Regions from separate parts of the Enterobacter kobei genome, predicted to be linked through region 2. Evidence: predicted binding sites of a transcription regulator. Region 2 holds the regulator's gene; the other holds the start of a gene.
What was found. The regulator sigma-54, encoded in region 2, starts transcription at its own class of promoters, with help from an activator protein. The targets are predictions, from matches to a motif close to GTTGGCACANNTTTCGCTNT.
Positions count from the first base shown of each region.

Region 1 (7,204 bases), 520 kb from region 2:
GATGCGCGAGGTCGCCACAAAACGCAGACGCGCCATGCTGTTCTCGAACAGCGCAATCACCAGCACGCCGATAAGCAGCTTGATCGCAGCAACCACGACGGCCAGCACCAGGCCGCCCGCGGAAAAGTGCGTCATCTGCCCCCACGGGAAGAAGACGCCGACAAACATCTGCAGCACCACCAGCTGCTTGAGGCTGATCCCCCACTTCAGTACCGCAAAGCCGTAGCCGCTGTATTCGGTGAGTGGCCCCTCCTGTAATTCCTGCTCGGCTTCCGCGAGATCGAACGGCAGTTTGCCCATCTCAATAAACGTGGCGAACGCGCAGGCGCAGAGTGCCAGCACCAGCGGAATGGAGCGGCTTACCGGCCAGTGATAAACGGTATGGGTTATAAAGCTGATATGGGTGGAGCCTGCGACCTGCGCGGCGACCCACAGCCCCAGCAGCAGGATCGGCTCAACCAGCACACCCAGCATCGCCTCGCGGCTGGCACCGAGGCCGGTAAACGGACTCCCGGTGTCCAGACCCGCAATCGCAAAGAAGAAACGGGCGATGGCGAAGAGGTAGATAAGCGTGATCAGATCGCCGAGCGCAGGCAGCGGTGAGCCCACCGTGACGACGGGCAGCGCGGTGGCGATGGTGAGCATCACGCCAACCATCACAAACGGCGTCAGGCGAAAGACCCAGCCTGCGGCATCGGGCGCCACGCTCTGGCGAGAGAGCAGCTTGAAGAGATCGCGATACTCCTGGAGCACGCCAGGGCCGCGACGGTTGTGCATCCGGGCGCGCGCCACGCGCGTGATGCCCGAGAGCAGCGGCGCAACGGCAAACAGCACCAGCGCCTGAAGAATTGCCAATAACAGACTCATGTCAGGCTCCTCGTGAAATCACAATGACCACCAGCACCGACAGCTCAATCAGCGCCAGACGGCGGAACAGTGCGGGCGCGGCAGCACTCTGCCAGCCCGGAACCCAACCCTGCGGGTTGAGCATGCGGCGCAGCTTCAGCACGGCGGCGAAGTTCTCTTTTACCGGCATGGCGAAACCGTGGGCGGTGATGACCATTGACTGCTCGTGTTCGTAGCCGCAGGCCCAGGCTGCGCCGCGCGTACGGGAGGCGAGTCGATCGCGTTTAAAGAACAGCATCAGCACGAACGGCAGTAGCGGAGAGGCAATCAGCAGCAGGGCTATCATCGGTTGGGAAACGGTGGTTTGTGCCGTCTCAAGCGGCAACGGAATAGCGTTTCCAAGCAGCGGCAGCAGCCACGGCGCGGCCCCCCCACCCGCGATGCAGCACAGCGCCAGCGCAACCACGCTGGTGGCCATCAATACCGGTGCACAGCAGGCATTTTCAGCCTCACGCGTGCGCGGTGCGCCAAGGAAGGTAACGCCGTAGACTTTCGCCATACACATCACCGCCAGCGCCCCGGTAATCGCCAGGCCGACCGCCAACAGCGGCCCCAGCAAACGGCCGATAAACGCATCGCTCTGACCGAGCGCGAAGAAAGACTGGTAGATCACCCACTCGCCGGCAAAACCGTTCAGTGGCGGCAGCGCGGCAATCGCCATCAGCCCCACCAGCATCGCCAGGGAAATCACCGGCATCTTTTTGCCAATGCCGCCGAGCTTTTCGATATCCCGATGACCGGTTCGGAACCAGACGCTGCCCGCGCCGAGAAACAGGGTGCTTTTAAACAGGCTGTGGTTGACGAGGTGATACAGACCACCGATAAATCCGGCGGCAATCAACGCGGGCTGATTCAGCGCCAGACCGGTGACGCCCGCGCCAAGACCGAGCAGGATAATGCCGATATTTTCGAGCGTGTGGTACGCCAGCAAACGCTGGATGTTGTGCTCCATCAGCGCGTACAGGCCACCCACGAACGCGGTGATCATCCCGGCCAGCAGCAGCACGACACCCCACCACAGCGGTGGTTGCCCGCTGGTCAGCGTGAGTACCAAAATCCCGAACAAACCCACTTTCATCACCACCACAGAGAACAGCGCGGCGGCGGGCGCGGAGGCATTGGCATGCGCCTGCGGCACCCAGCCGTGCAGCGGGATGATCCCGGCGAGCAGGCCAAAGCCCACAACGCCCAGCAGCCAGACGTCACTCCCCAGCGGATGGCCGCTGAGCGCAGAGAAATCCAGCGTGCCAAAGCGTTGCCACACCAGCCAGCTGGCCAGCGCCAGCAGCAGCGTGCCGAGGCGACCGAGGGCAAACCATAGCTTGCCGGAGGCGCTACAGCCCGTCAGGAACACGCCGCACAGGGCCATAATTTCGGCCATCACCACCAGCGCGCCAAGATTGCTGGCGATAACGGTGCAGACCGCCGTCGCCATGAGCAGGTTTACCAGCAGACCATTAGCTCTGGTGTGCTGGTGGCGGTGCCAGTCGATATTGAACAGGCTGACAAACAGCCCGCACAGACCGAACGTCACCAGCCAGATGGCATTCAGCGGCGTAATCTCAACGCTGTGACGAATCAGCGGCATCACGGCCTCTGTGGATTGCCCCCCCAGCAAAACGACACCGCCTGCCGCGAGCGTCATCAGGCTGCCGAGCGCCCCGCCGATACCGGCTATCCAGCCGCTCAGGATTTTATGGAAAGAGAAGAGCAGCGCCAGCACGGCGGCGGCCGCAAAGTACGCTACGGCGCTGTTAATCATGTCTATCGCGTTCATTTCGCCCCCTCGTTAAGCGCCTGCAGAAGTGAAAGATCGCCGATGTCAGTATTAATGGTCAGCTCGCGCTTGCGTTTGCTGGTACGGGCGATATCGCGGATGTTAACCAGAATGAGCGCCTTGGTCGGACAGGTCCGCACGCAGGCCGGTCCCTGTTCATCAAAGCTGCACAGGTCACACTTCACCGCCACGGCGCGGATGCCGGGAACCCAGTCCAGTAGCGTACTTACGCGTGCCGGAGCCGGTGGCGCGGGCGGCGCTTTCGGGGAGTTGGCATTGGCCGGAATGTGCAGCGGACGGCTGCCGGAAAATTCAATGGCGCCGAACGGGCAGGCAATGCCGCACAGCTTGCAGCTGACGCACAGGCTTTCGTTCAGCTGGACCGCGCCATCAACGCGGGTGATGGCATTCACCGGACAAACACCCGCGCAGGGGGCATCTTCACAGTGGTGGCAGAGCTGCGGAGCAGACTCTTTTTCATTACGCATGACGCGAAGGCGCGGCATGGACTGCAGCCCGTGCAGGCGGTGAGTTTCCGAACACGCCGCCTCACAGGTTCGACAGCCAATACAGACCGTCGAGTCAGCAATTACAAAACGGTTCACCGGGCAATCCTCAGGTGATGGTCATTTTTGACGACGAAAAGCTGTCTTCTCGACACTTTTCGACACTCGGTTCTCAGGCAACGTTTGCGGAAGGGTTTCCGGCGATCAGCTGTTTCAGGTCGACCGGTAAGTCGTGTTCAACCGCGTGATAAAGCCCGTTGTAAACCGGCGCGATTTTCTCCAGATAGTGTTCAAGCACCTGCTGGCGATCGCGGTTGCTGACGTAGCCATCGACCATTCCGTCAGCCATCAGTTGCGCTTGCGCAATACACTGTTTTTCACCCTCTTTGTTCTCGACGTAGTACTCAATGGTATGGCTGTTAAAGCTGTCTGCCAGGGTGACAAAGACCGTAAAGTGGCCGAAGAGGACAAAGCGCATATCGCCTTGCGCCGCACAACTCATCGCATGATGCAGACGCGCTTTTGACAGGGTGATCCCCTGAACCAGAGAGTTGCAGTAGAGGTGCCACTGCTCCTGTAGCTGCTGGTGGCGCTGCGCGATGTAATCCGCTTTTTCGCTGATTTCCCAAATAGTCATAAAAGGTATCCGGTTAATGGAGATAGCGGCTGTTAAGCAGATTCCGTGCCAGTTTTTAATTAACTGATTTTATTGGTCTTTAATTTCAAAACTGCTGTCAGCGCGGCGGTGTCGACGTGTCATTTCGACAGCATTGACATCGTCACGCCCTGACAAAATCCAGGCTGGCACTGTTATTGCATTACCGGGGCAATTCATTGAGGAGGCGTCATGCACGAAATCACCCTCTGCCAGCGAGCGCTTGAACTTATCGAACAGCAGGCAGTGCAAAACCACGCGAAACGCGTCACCGGCGTCTGGCTGAAGATCGGGGCATTTTCCTGCGTCGAGACCAGCGCCCTGACCTTCTGTTTTGAGCTGGTATGCCGCGGCACGCTGGCGGAAGGCTGCGAGCTGCATATCGACGAGCAGCAGGCGGAGTGCTGGTGCGAGCAGTGTCAGCAGTACGTCACGCTGCTCTCCTCAAAGGTTCAGCGCTGTCCGCAGTGCCAGCGTACCGGGCTGCGGATCGTGGCGGATGACGGTATGCAGATCCAACGCCTCGAAATCGAGAAGGAGTAATGTATGTGTAGTACCTGCGGTTGCGCCGAAGGCAACCTGTATATAGAAGGGGACGAACACCGCCCCCACTCCGCGTTTCGCTCCGCGCCCTTTTCCCCTGCCCCGCGTCCTGCGGCAGTTCTGACCGGCATTACCTTTGCGCCGCAACGCTCTGACGCGGGCGACCTGCACTACGGCCACGGCGAAGCGGGCACTCATGCGCCGGGCATGAGCCAGCGGCAGATGCTGGACGTCGAGATCAACGTGCTGGACAAAAATAACCAGCTCGCGGCCCGCAATCGCGCGCGCTTTGCCGCCCGCAAACAGCTGGTGCTGAACCTGGTCTCCAGCCCGGGTTCAGGCAAAACCACGCTGTTAACAGAAACACTCAAGCGCCTGAACAAACGCGTCTCTTGCGCGGTGATCGAGGGCGATCAGCAGACCGTAAACGATGCCGCGCGCATTCGTGAAACCGGCACCCCGGCGATTCAGGTCAACACGGGCAAAGGCTGCCATCTGGATGCGCAGATGATTGCCGATGCCGCACCGCGTTTGCCGCTTGAAGAGAGCGGCATCCTGTTTATTGAAAACGTCGGTAACCTCGTGTGCCCGGCGAGCTTTGACCTCGGCGAGCGCCACAAAGTCGCGGTGCTCTCCGTCACCGAAGGGGAAGACAAGCCGCTGAAGTACCCGCATATGTTTGCCGCCGCCTCCCTGATGTTGCTGAACAAAGTCGACCTGCTGCCGTACCTGAATTTCGACGTGGAGAAATGCCTGGCGTATGCCCGCGAAGTGAATCCGGAGATTGCGATCGTGCTGGTCTCCGCCACGCGCGGCGACGGCATGGACGCATGGCTAAACTGGCTGGAGAGCGAACGATGTGCATAGGCGTACCCGGACAAATTCAGGCAATCGACGGTAACCAGGCCAGGGTGGAGGTCTGCGGTATATTGCGCGATGTGGATCTGACGCTGGTGGGCTGTACCGATGAAACCGGCGCGTCACGTCTCGGCCAGTGGGTGCTGGTCCATGTGGGCTTTGCAATGAGCGTGATTAACGAAGCGGAAGCCCGCGACACGCTGGATGCGCTGCAAAACATGTTTGACGTGGAGCCTGACGTGGGCGCCCTGCTGTACGGCGAGGAGCGGTAGCACATGCGTTACGTTGATGAATACCGCGCGCCAGAACAGGTACTGCAGCTTATCGGGCACCTGAAAACACGGGCGGCGCTGCTGAACAACACGAAAGAAAGGCCGCTGCGGATCATGGAGGTGTGCGGCGGACACACGCACGCCATCTTCAAATTTGGCCTCGACCAGCTACTGCCAGATAACATCGAGTTTATCCACGGCCCCGGCTGCCCGGTCTGCGTGTTGCCAATGGGCCGCATCGACAGCTGTATTGAAATTGCCAGCCAGCCTGACGTCATTTTCTGTACCTTTGGCGATGCGATGCGCGTGCCGGGGAAAAATGGCTCGCTGCTGCAGGCGAAAGCGCGCGGTGCGGACGTGCGGATCGTCTACTCGCCAATGGATGCCCTGACGCTGGCGAGGGATAACCCTGAGCGCAACGTCGTCTTTTTTGGGCTGGGTTTTGAAACCACTATGCCCGCGACGGCCATTACGCTGCAGCAGGCCAAAGCCCGCAACGTCACTAATTTTTTCTTTTTCTGTCAGCACATCACGCTCATTCCCACGCTGCGCAGCCTGCTGGAGGAGCCGGATAACGGTATCGACGCCTTTCTGGCGCCGGGACACGTCAGCATGGTGATTGGCACAGACGCCTACGGTTTCATCTCTGAACAGTACAATCGTCCGTTAGTGGTCGCTGGTTTCGAGCCACTTGATCTACTGCAAGGTGTGACCATGCTGGTTGAGCAGAAAATAGCGACCCTGAGTGCGGTCGAAAACCAGTACCGCCGCGTGGTGCCCGATGCGGGAAATGAACGGGCCCAGCAGGCCATTGCCGACGTGTTTAGCGTTGAAGGCGACAGCGAGTGGCGCGGTCTGGGGCTGATTGCCGAATCCGGCGTGCGCCTCACGCCAGCCTATCGCGCGTTTGATGCAGAAACACATTTCCGCCCGCAGCCGCAGCAGGTGTGCGACGATCCCCGTTCTCGCTGTGGCGACGTGCTCACCGGTAAGTGTAAACCTCATCAATGCCCGTTATTTGGCAACACCTGTAACCCGCAAACCGCGTTTGGCGCGCTGATGGTCTCCTCCGAAGGGGCATGCGCCGCGTGGTATCAATATCGCAACCAGGAGTGTGAAGCATGAACACGGTGGAAATGGCGCACGGAAGCGGTGGGCAGGCGATGCAGCAGTTGATTAACCGGCTGTTTATGGAGGCTTTTAACAACCCCTGGCTCGCCGAGCAGGAAGACCAGGCGCGCATCGCGCTCTCGACACTCACTGCCCAGGGCGACAGGCTGGCGTTCTCCACCGACAGCTACGTCATTGACCCGCTGTTTTTCCCGGGCGGTGATATTGGCAAGCTCGCCATCTGCGGCACGGCCAACGACGTTGCCGTCAGCGGCGCCATTCCGCGCTACCTCTCCTGCGGGTTTATCCTTGAAGAGGGGCTGCCGATGGAGACGCTCACGGCGGTGGTCAACAGCATGGCACAGACGGCGCGCGAGGCGGGGATCGCTGTCGTCACCGGCGATACCAAAGTGGTTCAGCGCGGCGCCGCCGACAAACTGTTTATCAACACCGCCGGGATGGGCGCGATCCCCGCCGACATCCACTGGGGCGCACAGCAACTTAGCGTGGGCGACGTTCTGCTGGTGAGCGGCACGCTGGGATGCCATGGCGCGACGATTCTTAATCTGCGTGAAGG
Region 1 covers NZ_CP017181.1:3,784,465-3,791,668, forward strand. The annotation lists gene BFV64_RS18345 (respiratory chain complex I subunit 1 family protein) at 1-867, opposite strand, end outside; gene hycC (formate hydrogenlyase subunit 3) at 869-2,683, opposite strand; gene BFV64_RS18355 (4Fe-4S dicluster domain-containing protein) at 2,680-3,288, opposite strand; gene hycA (formate hydrogenlyase regulator HycA) at 3,362-3,826, opposite strand; gene hypA (hydrogenase maturation nickel metallochaperone HypA) at 4,037-4,387, shown strand; gene hypB (hydrogenase nickel incorporation protein HypB) at 4,391-5,254, shown strand; gene BFV64_RS18375 (HypC/HybG/HupF family hydrogenase formation chaperone) at 5,245-5,517, shown strand; gene hypD (hydrogenase formation protein HypD) at 5,521-6,642, shown strand; gene hypE (hydrogenase expression/formation protein HypE) at 6,639-7,204, shown strand, end outside.
Region 1: hypA (hydrogenase maturation nickel metallochaperone HypA) is a predicted target of sigma-54. The motif match lies at 3,990-4,009, and genes of this name have one in related genera.

Region 2 (7,204 bases):
GCAAAGGCGCAGGTGCGCTGCTGACAGGTGGATTTATCGTATGGATGGCGATGCTGTACTGGCTCTCGCCTCTTCTCTCTGGGTAAACGGAAACGCATTATGTCGCAAATAGAATTGCAGCCGGGTTTTGACTTTCAGAAAGCAGGCAAAGACGTTCTGGAGATTGAACGTGAAGGTCTGGCGCAGTTAGATCAGTACATTAATCAGGATTTTAGTCTGGCCTGTGAGAAGATGTTTTACTGTGCCGGTAAAGTCGTGGTGATGGGGATGGGCAAATCCGGTCATATTGGCCGCAAAATGGCGGCAACCTTTGCCAGCACCGGAACCTCCTCCTTCTTTGTCCACCCGGGAGAAGCCGCACACGGCGACCTGGGGATGGTCACGCCGCAGGATGTTGTCATCGCGCTGTCCAACTCCGGTGAATCCAATGAAATCCTGGCGCTAATCCCGGTACTGAAGCGTCTGCAGGTGCCGCTGATTTGCATGACCAGCCGCCCGGAAAGCAGCATGGCGCGTGCAGCCGATATTCACCTGTGCGTAAAAGTACCCAAAGAAGCCTGTCCTCTCGGTCTGGCGCCAACGTCCAGTACCACCGCGGCCCTGGTCATGGGCGATGCACTTGCCGTTGCGTTGCTGGAAGCGCGTGGTTTTACGCCGGAGGACTTCGCGCTTTCCCACCCGGGTGGCGCGCTGGGGCGCAAGCTGCTGCTTCGGGTAAACGACATTATGCACACCGGGGATGAGATCCCTCACGTCAGTAAAGAGGCCTCCCTGCGTGATGCGCTGCTGGAAATCACCCGCAAGAATCTGGGCATGACGGTCGTGTGTGACGACCTGATGAAAATTCAGGGGATCTTCACCGATGGCGACCTGCGTCGCGTGTTCGACATGGGTGTAGATGTCCGTACACTTGGCATTGCCGATGTGATGACGCCCGGCGGGATTCGCGTGCGTCCGGGTACGCTGGCCGTGGATGTGCTGAACCTGATGCAGTCCCGCCATATCACCTCCGTTATGGTTGCCGATGGCGACCAGTTGCTGGGTGTGGTACATATGCATGATCTGCTGCGCGCAGGCGTAGTGTAATGAAGGATAAGACAATGAGTAATGCGGGTGCATCCCTTGCAACCTGTTATGGACCGGTTAGTACCCAGATGATGGCAAAGGCGGAAAATATTCGTCTGCTCATCCTTGATGTCGATGGCGTACTCTCCGATGGCCTGATTTACATGGGCAATCATGGCGAAGAGCTGAAAGCGTTTAACGTCCGCGATGGCTACGGAATTCGCTGCGCGCTCACCTCGGGTATCGAGGTGGCTATCATCACCGGGCGGAAAGCTAAACTGGTAGAAGACCGCTGTGAAACCTTAGGGATTACCCATCTGTATCAGGGGCAATCCGATAAAATGGCAGCGTTCAACGATTTACTGGGTAAACTGGCGATCGCGCCGGAAAACGTGGCCTATGTCGGGGACGATTTGATTGACTGGCCAGTGATGGCTGAAGTCGGTCTCAGCATTGCGGTTGCTGACGCTCACCCGCTGCTGCTCCCACGCGCTGACTACGTTACCCACATCAACGGTGGCCGCGGTGCCGTACGTGAAGTCTGCGACCTGCTTCTGCTGGCGCAGGGCAAGCTTGATGAGGCCAAAGGGCAATCAATATGAGTAAAACCAGACGTTGGGTTATCATTCTGCTTTCGCTTGTCGCACTGGTATTGATTGGCGTGAACCTGGCCGATCGCGACGATACGCAAAAGGAAGTGATCAACAATAACGATCCAACCTACAAAAGCGATCACAGCGACACCGTGGTCTATAGCCCGGAAGGTGCGCTGAACTATCGCCTGGTTGCCCAGCATGTGGAATATTTTTCCGATGAGGGCGTTTCGTGGTTTACCCAACCCGTCATGACCACATTCGATAAAGACAAAGTGCCGACGTGGTCAATTAAGTCAGATCGGGCCAAACTGACAAATGACCGTATGCTTTATCTGTATGGCCACGTTGAAGTCAACGCCCTGACCGCTGACTCGCAACTGCGGAAAATTACGACCGATAATGCCCAGATCAACCTGGTAACCCAGGACGTGACCTCGCAGGATCTGGTCACACTGTATGGCACAACATTTAATTCCAGCGGTTTAAGAATGCGCGGGAACTTACGCAGCAAGAACGCCGAGCTGATTGAAAAGGTTAGAACCTCCTATGAAATTCAAAACAAACAAACTCAGCCTTAAAGTAATTATCGCCAGCGCGATGCTGGCGGCCAGTCTCCCCGCGCTTGCTGTAACGGGCGATACCGACCAGCCGATCCACATCGAGTCTGACACTCAGTCCCTCGATATGCAGGGTAACGTCGTCACCTTCACGGGTAACGTCGTGATGACGCAGGGCACCATCAAAATTAACGCTGATAAAGTGGTCGTTACCCGTCCGGGTGGCGAGCAGGGCAAAGAGATCATTGATGGTTACGGCAACCCGGCCACCTTCTACCAGATGCAGGACAACGGCAAGCCGGTGAAAGGCCGCGCCTCGCATATGCACTATGAGCTGGCGAAAGACCTGGTTATCCTGACCGGAAACGCGTATCTGGAACAGCTGGACAGCAACATTACCGGCGACAAGATCACCTATCTGGTGAAAGAGCAAAAAATGCAGGCCTCCAGCGAGAAAGGCAAACGCGTAACCACCGTGCTGGTTCCGTCTCAGCTGCAGGATAAAGGCAAGGGTCAGGCCCCGGCACAGAAGAAGAGTAACTAATTCGTTATGGCAACATTAACTGCAAAAAATCTCGCGAAGGCCTATAAGGGCCGCCGTGTCGTAGAAGATGTCAGTCTGACCGTCAACTCCGGCGAAATTGTGGGCCTGCTTGGCCCTAACGGTGCGGGTAAAACCACCACCTTCTACATGGTGGTTGGCATTGTCCCGCGTGATGCCGGCAACATCATCATCGATGATGAAGACATCAGCCTGCTGCCACTGCACGCGCGCGCGCGTCGTGGCATCGGCTATCTGCCGCAGGAAGCCTCTATTTTCCGCCGCCTGAGCGTCTTTGATAACCTGATGGCGGTTCTGCAAATTCGTGACGACCTGACCAGCGAACAGCGTCAGGATCGCGCCAACGAGCTGATGGAAGAGTTTCACATCGAGCACCTGCGCGACAGCCTGGGTCAGGCATTGTCCGGCGGTGAACGCCGTCGTGTTGAGATTGCGCGCGCGCTGGCTGCAAACCCTAAATTTATCCTTCTGGATGAACCGTTTGCCGGTGTTGACCCAATCTCCGTCATCGACATTAAACGTATCATTGAGCATCTGCGTGACAGCGGGCTTGGCGTGCTGATCACCGACCACAACGTGCGTGAAACGCTTGCCGTCTGTGAGCGCGCGTACATTGTGAGCCAGGGCAATCTGATCGCCCACGGTACGCCGCAGCAGATCCTCGAAAACGATCATGTTAAGCGCGTCTATCTTGGGGAAGACTTCAGACTCTGATAGGGTAGAGGTAACGTAACGCCGAACCGGAGAAAAATGCTCTGAACATGAAGCAAGGTTTGCAATTAAGGCTCAGCCAACAACTGGCGATGACGCCGCAGTTACAGCAGGCAATTCGTCTGTTGCAACTGTCCACCTTAGAACTCCAGCAGGAGCTCCAGCAAGCGCTGGACAGCAATCCCCTGCTGGAGCAAGCCGATCTTCATGATGAGGTAGATACACAGCAGTCCCAGGATACAGAATCGCTCGATACCGCAGATGCACTCGAACAAAAAGAGATGCCGGACGAGCTTCCTCTGGATGCCAGCTGGGATGAAATTTATACCGCCGGCACCCCTTCCGGTACGCGTGCAGACTACCAGGACGATGAGCTGCCGGTTTATCAGGGCGAAACCACCCAGTCGCTGCAGGATTACCTGATGTGGCAGGTGGAGCTGACCCCGTTCTCCGATACCGATCGTGCCATTGCCACCTCCATTGTCGACGCCGTTGATGACACCGGCTATCTGACCGTCACGCTGGACGACATTCTGGAGAGCATGGGCGATGAAGAGATTGAGCTGGAAGAGATTGAAGCCGTTCTGAAACGTATTCAGCGTTTCGATCCCGTAGGCGTGGCAGCGAAAGATCTGCGCGACTGCCTGCTGATCCAGCTTTCTCAGTTCAGCAAAGAGACGCCATGGCTCGACGAAGCACGCTTAATCATCAGCGATCATCTGGATCTTCTCGCTAACCACGACTTTCGTAGCCTGATGCGCGTTACGCGCCTCAAAGAAGAGGTGCTGAAAGAGGCGGTGAATCTGATTCAGTCGCTCGATCCGCGGCCTGGTCAGTCGATCCAGACCAGTGAACCCGAGTACGTGATCCCGGACGTGCTGGTCAGAAAACATAACGACCGCTGGGTCGTTGAACTGAACTCTGACAGCATCCCTCGCCTGCAAATCAACCAGCAGTACGCCTCCATGTGCACCAGCGCGCGCAACGACGCCGATAATCAATATATTCGTAGCAACCTTCAGGAAGCGCGATGGTTGATCAAGAGTCTGGAGAGCCGAAATGATACCCTGCTTCGCGTGAGCCGCTGTATCGTCGAACAGCAGCAGGCATTCTTTGAGCAGGGCGAAGAATATATGAAACCGATGGTACTGGCGGATATCGCTCAGGCCGTCGAGATGCATGAATCAACCATTTCCCGCGTCACCACGCAGAAGTATCTGCACAGTCCGCGCGGTATTTTTGAGCTTAAGTATTTCTTCTCCAGCCACGTGAGTACCGAGGGCGGCGGCGAAGCGTCGTCAACGGCGATTCGCGCACTGGTGAAGAAGTTGATCGCCGCGGAGAACCCCGCGAAGCCACTGAGTGACAGTAAGTTAACCACCATGCTGTCCGATCAGGGTATTATGGTGGCACGTCGTACTGTTGCGAAGTATCGAGAGTCTTTATCCATTCCGCCGTCAAACCAGCGTAAACAACTGGTCTGACACAACCGATAAGGAAGACACTATGCAGCTCAATATCACAGGACACAATGTCGAGATTACTGAGGCCTTACGTGATTTTGTGAACGCTAAGTTCGCGAAACTCGAGCAGTATTTCGAAAGGATCAACCAGGTCTACGTTGTGTTGAAAGTGGAGAAAGTGACTCATATCTCGGATGCGACCCTGCATGTAAACGGGGGTGAACTCCATGCCAGTGCGGAAGGGCAAGACATGTACGCTGCTATCGACGGCTTGATTGATAAGCTTGCGCGACAGCTCAATAAACATAAAGATAAACTGAAACAACACTAATTGTCCGGGCAGTTAACGGGTGCAGGACGGCCTGTTGTGAAAAACAACAGGCCATTTGTACAGTTAGCGCTTAGGTGAAATTATGATGAACAACGATTCCGCTCTTCAACTGAGCAATGTCCTTAACCAGGAATGTACCCGCAGTGCCGTTCACTGCCAGAGCAAAAAACGTGCGCTGGAGATCATCAGTGAACTGGCTGCAAAACAGCTGGGCCTGCCGCCGCAGGTGGTGTTCGAAGCGATCCTGACCCGTGAAAAGATGGGCAGTACCGGTATCGGCAACGGCATCGCGATCCCGCACGGCAAACTGGAAGAGGACACCCTGCGTGCCGTCGGTGTGTTTGTGCAACTGGAAACGCCAATTGCCTTTGATGCCATTGATAATCAGCCCGTCGATCTCCTCTTCGCGCTGCTGGTTCCTGCCGACCAGACCAAAACCCATCTACACACGCTTTCGCTGGTCGCTAAACGTCTGGCCGATAAAACCATCTGCCGTCGACTGCGCTCAGCCCAAAGTGATGAAGAGCTTTATCAGATTATCACTGAAGCAGAAGGCAATCAGGATGACGCGTAACCAGGAGATGGCCTTCACATCTGTTGTCCTGAGGAGAAACGGAACATGGTGCTGATGATTGTCAGCGGTCGTTCAGGGTCGGGGAAATCCGTTGCCCTGCGCGCGCTGGAAGACATGGGTTTTTACTGCGTAGATAACCTGCCGGTGGTGTTATTGCCCGATCTGGCGCGTACCCTGGCGGAGAGACAAACCTCTGCTGCCGTCAGTATCGACGTTCGTAACATGCCCGAGTCGCCTGAAATCTTCGAGCAGGCAATGAGTAACCTGCCTGACGCATTCTCGCCTCAGCTGCTGTTTCTCGATGCCGATCGCAATACCCTGATCCGCCGCTACAGCGATACCCGGCGTTTGCACCCGCTTTCCAGTAAAAATCTCTCGCTGGAAAGCGCCATCGACGAAGAGAGCGATCTGCTGGAACCGCTGCGTTCACGCGCCGACCTGATTGTCGATACCTCAGAGATGTCCGTTCATGAACTGGCGGAAATGCTGCGTACCCGCCTGCTGGGCAAACGCGAGCGCGAACTGACGATGGTGTTCGAATCCTTTGGCTTTAAGCACGGTATTCCGATTGATGCGGACTATGTTTTCGACGTGCGCTTCCTGCCGAACCCGCACTGGGATCCTAAACTGCGTCCTATGACCGGCCTGGATAAACCCGTAGCGGCGTTCCTCGACAGGCACACAGAAGTTCACAATTTTATCTACCAGACGCGAAGCTACCTTGAGCTATGGTTACCTATGCTGGAGACAAACAATCGTAGCTACCTGACGGTGGCGATTGGCTGTACCGGCGGTAAACATCGTTCGGTCTACATTGCCGAACAGCTGGCCGACTATTTCCGCTCGCGCGGCAAGAACGTTCAGTCCCGTCATCGCACGCTGGAAAAACGTAAAACATGACCGTAAAACAAACCGTTGAGATCACCAACAAGCTGGGAATGCACGCACGCCCGGCGATGAAACTGTTTGAGCTGATGCAGGGTTTTGATGCAGAAGTTCTGTTGCGCAATGATGAAGGCACCGAAGCGGAAGCGAACAGCGTTATCGCCCTGCTGATGCTGGATTCTGCCAAAGGGCGCCAGATTGAGGTCGAAGCCACCGGCCCTCAGGAAGAGGAAGCGCTGGCGGCGGTGATTGCGCTGTTTAATGCCGGGTTTGACGAAGATTAGGTCTGCCATTCTGGCGGGTGGCGCTGCGCTTACCCGCCCTACATGAGTTTATTGTTCTCCATAAACCCTTCCCCTCCCAACTGACGCATCTGGCGCATGATCCACGCCTGACGGCTTCGCACGTAGCCTGATGGGGCACTGGCCTTAAAGCGAAGAGGATTAGGCAGTACAGCGGC
Region 2 covers NZ_CP017181.1:4,309,304-4,316,507, forward strand. The annotation lists gene BFV64_RS20885 (calcium/sodium antiporter) at 1-86, shown strand, start outside; gene kdsD (arabinose-5-phosphate isomerase KdsD) at 100-1,086, shown strand; gene kdsC (3-deoxy-manno-octulosonate-8-phosphatase KdsC) at 1,101-1,667, shown strand; gene lptC (LPS export ABC transporter periplasmic protein LptC) at 1,664-2,239, shown strand; gene lptA (lipopolysaccharide ABC transporter substrate-binding protein LptA) at 2,208-2,762, shown strand; gene lptB (LPS export ABC transporter ATP-binding protein) at 2,769-3,494, shown strand; gene rpoN (RNA polymerase factor sigma-54) at 3,542-4,975, shown strand; gene hpf (ribosome hibernation promoting factor) at 4,998-5,285, shown strand; gene ptsN (PTS IIA-like nitrogen regulatory protein PtsN) at 5,368-5,859, shown strand; gene rapZ (RNase adapter RapZ) at 5,905-6,759, shown strand; gene npr (PTS phosphocarrier protein NPr) at 6,756-7,028, shown strand; gene mtgA (monofunctional biosynthetic peptidoglycan transglycosylase) at 7,067-7,204, opposite strand, start outside.